2 regions of the Peribacillus sp. ACCC06369 genome follow, and region 1 is predicted to be linked to the other one. Evidence: predicted binding sites of a transcription regulator. Region 1 holds the regulator's gene; the other holds the start of a gene.

Region 1 (3,153 bases):
TTCCTTTGGTTATGAAGATTTTTTTGCGGACGGTATCCTTTTTCAACCGCTCTTATCATCCCGCGTTTTATTTTTAGATTATGTAGTTTCCTTTGATATTCTTCTACAATACCGACTATCTGGATGACCATGGCATCCGAATCAGATAACTCAAGTTCTCCATCGTGTGAGAGCGTATAAATTTTCACGTCTTCTTTAAGGATGACATGGAAAAGGGCTATTTTGGCATTTCCCCTCCCCAGTCTAGTTTCGTCCTGGATTAATAGAACTTCAGCTTCTTTGGTTTTAAATAGTTCAAGCATGTCAAATATGCCATCCCGATTTAACTCATAACCGCTTGCCTGTTCTTTTATTATGGAAACAACTTCCACATCCATCTTTTCCGCCAATTTAACTAATTCATCTTCCTGCCGTGCCAATGATGTTTCCTGGGATTCTTTTTCTGTGCTAACCCTACAATAGATTACTGCCTTCATAATACCCTACCTTCACTACTTACTGCTGACTGGCCAAATTCTGAACAAGTTCTTCCCCTTTAACCGGTATGACAATGACTTGACCAGGTTTAATCGTATCCGCCCTGACTCCATTATGCTCTTCTATCCAACCAATGAATTCTTTTTTTGTCAAATCAGCTTCTTCATACTCTTCGGCAATTCCCCATAGGGTGTCGCCTTCACTTACTTCTATAGAAAGGAAATCCTTTTTTTGATCATTGTCTAATGTACAAGAGAATAAAATTGAAAAGATGAATACCGATCCCGCTAATAGAATCGTAGAAATATAATTTTTGTATAATTTTTTCATAAATATCCCTCCAAAGCGAATGTTCGTTCGTATGTTACGTTCAAATTATAATACGAACGTTTGTTTCAGTCAACAACAAAATTCGAACTTATGTTTGTATAGAGTTGGGGGCCATGCTATAATGTAGCAAAGAACATTGGAGAAGAGGTGCACATATGACTAAACTATCAAAACGGCAGCAAGATATCCTTGATTTCATTAAAGAAGAGGTCCGCCAAAAAGGGTATCCACCTTCCGTACGGGAGATTGGTGAAGCAGTTGGACTTGCATCAAGTTCAACAGTACACGGACATTTATCCCGCCTGGAAAGTAAAGGCCTGATAAGACGTGACCCAACCAAGCCGAGGGCCATTGAAATACTGAATTTGGAGGAAGCGAACAATATCCCCAAAGTTAATGTCGTGAACGTTCCGTTACTTGGAAAAGTAACAGCGGGCATGCCGATAACGGCCATCGAAAACATAGAAGAATACTTTCCGCTTCCCGAAAGCATGGTTCCGCATGATGACCATGTATTCATGCTGGAAATCATGGGTGAAAGTATGATCGAAGCAGGAATTCATGATGGAGATTATGTCATCGTGAAACAACAAAGCAGCGCCAATAATGGAGATATCGTCGTGGCCATGACGGAAGATGATGAAGCCACTGTAAAACGATTCTTTAAGGAACCGGATTACATAAGGCTTCAGCCTGAGAACTCGAATATGGAACCAATTATTTTAAGAGATGTTTCGATACTTGGAAAAGTTATAGGCTTATATAGACAAATACACTAAAAGCGCTAACCGCGCTTTTTTTGTTTGTTTAATTTATGTCTCGAATTCTCTTATTATGCATATGGAAGACTAGGTTTTGATATATTTTTTTGATAGAATCGAGTTTTCTTAAGATTATTAACATCCATTCTCATTTATGCAGGATGAAAGGGAAACTAACGCCTTTCTGGATATATGTATTTTGAAAAATAGGAAACCCGCATTCAAATAAAAAAAGGGAGCGTTAAAATCCCGCTCCCTGTTAAAAGTTCATTTCACTCTTAATCTTTGGTTCACTTTAATGAGATTAAGATCGGCCAACCCTTCCACTGTTGAATCTGCACTTGTGTAGAACCATATGCTTTGGCAAGTTCAGAGACGGATTCCCCCTTTTTGACTATATGATAGACCTCTTCGTTGCTTGCGTCATATTTAGTTAAATCACTTGTTTCGATTAGATTCACCAGTTTTTCTATATATTTCGGGTCCGAGGCGTAGCCCGCATCGAATATTGCTTGAAGTGCCTTTTTGTAATCTTTTTTACTAATGACAGCTGTATACAAACTTCTATTCCATGAAGTCCCCTTTACATATAGATTGGCAAGATCTTGTAAACTTTCTGCCCATGTTGGATATCTTCTGAATTTGGACCATACTTGAACAGGCGTATCGTTGACTTATTCGATTGTTTGAATAATGACAGATTCTCCTTTATAGTCACCTTTTGTACGAATATATTTTTCCCTTGATTTGCTAATAAGCTTGTCCCATAACCACTCTCCAAACAAGCTTGTGCAATGACAACAGAAGGTAAAATTTTAAATTCCTATTGAATTTTTTGGGCATAAGGAGCAATTTCCTTAATAAACGATTCCTCGCTCATTAGAACCTCCCATTATTAGTTGGATATCTTCATTCTTATCGTATTCTAAACTATGAGAAACTTTACAGCTTGTCCAGCAAAAAAAATGTTATTAATTGTTTTCACTATTATCAATAAGGTGATAACTTACAAAGTACGGCTTCAATTTGGATTAATCATTCTCACTCTCTAGTAAAAGCCATCAAACCAATTAATATTCAATGGATTGATGGCTTTTTAATTGAAGCTGAAAATCTTCATAACCATTTGCATAAACTTTTGAATTACTATGGTATAAACCTTTTATAATTGGTAAAAATTAATTTTATAAAACTTCTAAATTAAGGTGGTGACATTATGGACTACCCAACCATCCATACAAACTTTTGGGATGCAGTGATAGCCATTCCTACCATCATGATTCTTACTCAACTTATTAAGGTCATTTTTCATATTCCACCAAAATTCATCCCTACCATCGCTTTGGGTATTGGCTTATTCATTTCCATTTTCATTAGCCACCGTCATCATTTGGTTGCAGGAATTTTCATGGGCTGGTTTTATGGCTATGCAAGCATTGGCAATTATTCTGCACTCAAAACTGGTATTTTATCTTATAGGGAATCTTATCAAAAGACGGATTAGACCCTAGATGGCACTCGTTGGATTTCATGAATCTTTTTTGTTGCAGGGGGATTTGACTTGCTAAATACCCTTCGATCAACC
Region 2 (3,153 bases), 740 kb from region 1:
CAGTTTCCTGAAGAACGCGCCAAGCCAGCCTGCTAAAACTGAAAACCTGTGTCCGGATCATTCCGGCAAGGCCTGGTGTTTTAATTAATTTATATTCAGATAGAAACGTCATCTGATCAGGAACGAGGTAGATAATTGGATTGCCTTCGGGATCTTCTGCCAATTTGGAGCGAATTTCGTCCAATATATGCGAAGTTTTCCCTGCACCCGATCTTCCCAGTAAAAAACGGAGTGACATCTCTTTTCCCCCTTATACAACATAATATCTAGATCTATCATACCAGAAATACTTTCTTTTTTATGACTAGGTTTCTGTTTCCAATTAGGCACACTTTCTATTATTTTACCGTTTCCCTTAAAAAAACACCAATCGTACGTTCGCGTTTTCCCCAAAAGAAAAAGCCCTCATAATTTTCGGGCTTCGAATCATTCACCTGTAAATCTATAATTGAATTCTTTGAGCGGCCAATATCGAACATCGACTTTACCGATAACATTTTCAACAGGTATATAACCAAAGTGACGGCTGTCCGCACTTTCAAGACGATTATCACCCATGACAAAAAGCTTGCCCTCCGGGACTGTGGTCATGTCCGTCAATTCTTTTAAGGTAAAATCACCCGTAAAATCCTGTCCCGGAAAACCTTCCTTATATTTCTCAAGATAAGGCTCATCCACTTTCTCACCATTTACGTAAAGCCAATCATCTTTATAACGAATGCGGTCACCTGCAATCCCTATAACTCGCTTAACATAATCTTCTTGTGAATTCGCATGAAAAACAATAATGTCAAATCGGTTGATATCATGAATCTGGTAATTGATTTTATTCACGACAAGTTTATTACCATCTTCAAGGGTCGGCTGCATCGATTTTCCTTCAACATCATAGCTTGAAAAGAAAAAAGTACGGATTAAGATGTAAATAACAAAAGCTATCATGGCTGCTTTTATCCAATCGGATAAAGTATTCTTGTTTGTTTTTTCCATCTAGTTCAACCCCTACTACATTTATATACTAATTTATTGTCCTTCTTCTCTCTTCATGCTTTTATTTAACCGGACTTCCAGTCTTTTTCCTACATACCACAGGATAAAGATGACAATCCCGATAATGATCGTACGCACAGGTTTATGTATTAAGGACACTAAATCGTAACCTACGAAGCTGATCGTAAAAATCATCACCGCTTTCCCTCCTACGACTGCAAGTCCATATTGCAAAGGACTGACTTTTGAAAGTCCTGCCACGATATTCACGATAGCCGATGGAGTAAAAGGGAAGCAGAGCAGTATGAACAGGGGACCGAATCCATGGCTTTCCACCCAAACCATCAACCTCTGTACCTGCTTATGTTTTTGCAAAAATCTAAAAAACCTCATTTGACCATATCTTCTAATAATAAAAAAGATCATAAAAGAACCAGCTACAGCACCAATCCAAGAAAATAAAAACCCCCACCAGAGACCAAAAGCCGTTGCATTAGCAAGCACGAACACCACTAAGGGCAAAAAGGGCAAAAAGGCTTCCAGCATCGGCAGTAAGATCCCAGGAATTGGACCGAATGAGCGATATTGCTGAATAAGCGCCGATATATGATCAAGTGTAAACCACTCACGTATAGTATCCAAATCCATAATTATCTCCCTCGACATGCTACTATAAAAGCAGCATAAACTTATTAAAAACCGTTTATTTTAGATATATCACTTTCCCCTGAAATTGCAAGAATTATTATCCATATATCTTCATACTTTCCCTATCTCAGGAAAACATAATCTTGTTAACAAAAATTTCATCATTTATCAAAATTGCTTGCATATGCACTGAAAATGCATTAGGATTAAAAAATGAGAACAAACGTTCTAACTTTTACTAAGTATACATATTAATATTGTAAACGTGCTACTTTAGAAAGGAGCGGTCATGATGACCCGCATTCCAGAAGATGACCGAAATATGATTGAAAAAGCCATCTACCTCCCTATGGTTATTACAGTCTTGAACCGGGATCTCAAGGTCATCGAAATTAGTCCGTTTAAATTAAAAAGGCCCTATTCGGAACTAGTCGAACATATTTTAACGGTGGTCCAGGACGATCTTGCCGAGGTACGGCGCTATTTGCGCAAGGAGAATATTAAAGTAAGTCAAATCAAACGCGATGAATCCTTCACGATGTATTGTTTTTTATATAAAGGATACGAGGAACATCATAATTACTTCAATCCCCGCCTTCGCAATAAAACCGAAGACTTGTTATGTTATTACTTTTTCGAAAAAAGTCTCCGCTCAAGGGAAATTTAGCGGATTATCCCTATTGCAGACATCCTCCATATTGTTTGCCTATGAATGATGGGTGATTGGAGTCTTTCGGGAAGGATACAGATGCCTGGGGGAAGGAAGATATGACCATTAAATCGCATCTGATCTTTCCTGGCATAAAGATAAGGGATTTCAATTTTCCCACTGTCCTTAACGAATAATAGGTTGGGCTGGCATGCTCATAATTAATCGTCATTTTAATCACCACTTTAATTCTGTACAATAAACATAACTATTCCCCAACACTATCATTTTAGAGTCAGCACAGCATTTTTGCAAAAGATTGTTAACGGCATTGTCTGAGTAAAGTCTTTGAAAACCAAATTACTTTAATTAAAGAGTCTCTGACAGCTTATAAAAATAAATCGCCTACTTATAAATTAACCAACAAAAAAGCGGAAAGTTTATTATGGATATAAATCCGTATTCGATTGGAACAAATTCATAAATGAAAAACGTCAACTAGAACTCTTTTTTTTTAGTCATGTCTATATACTGCCCCTATACCAGTCTAGCCATCTACTAGTAACCATCTCTTGATATAAAAAAGAACTTCCAGAAAGATAAGAACCCTTGTGAATAGTTTGTGAAATATTGAACAAAATATTTGAAACATCGTGGATGTCCAATATATTATGAAGTGAATCACTAACAAACTTATACCCCTTTATTTGATCGTTAAAAGTTTCTCCAACCCTTTTTTCTTATAAAAAACCATGCAATGTTTAACCGCTGCATGGTTTTTCTTTTTTTAATAATCAATTCGAAAATGTAAAGCATATTCCGTTATAAGAATCCGAGATGGACTTAACAATATATAGGGTTTTATA

What was found. The regulator LexA, encoded in region 1, represses DNA repair genes until DNA is damaged. The targets are predictions, from matches to a motif close to CGAACATATGTTCG.
Region 2: a site for LexA is predicted at 1,855-1,868, ahead of QUF78_RS06780 (YhjD family protein). Genes of this name have one in related genera too.

The regions. Positions count from the first base shown of each region.
Region 1 covers NZ_JAUCEN010000002.1:1,947,660-1,950,812, reverse strand. The annotation lists gene QUF78_RS10440 (YneB family resolvase-like protein) at 1-476, opposite strand, end outside; gene yneA (cell division suppressor protein YneA) at 496-807, opposite strand; gene lexA (transcriptional repressor LexA) at 963-1,586, shown strand; partial or broken gene QUF78_RS27995 (LysM peptidoglycan-binding domain-containing protein) at 1,859-2,224, opposite strand; gene QUF78_RS10420 (glucosaminidase domain-containing protein) at 2,152-2,382, opposite strand; gene QUF78_RS10415 (hypothetical protein) at 2,785-3,072, shown strand.
Region 2 covers NZ_JAUCEN010000002.1:1,211,760-1,214,912, reverse strand. The annotation lists gene addB (helicase-exonuclease AddAB subunit AddB) at 1-238, opposite strand, end outside; gene lepB (signal peptidase I) at 427-990, opposite strand; gene QUF78_RS06785 (TVP38/TMEM64 family protein) at 1,024-1,638, opposite strand; gene QUF78_RS06780 (YhjD family protein) at 1,931-2,305, shown strand.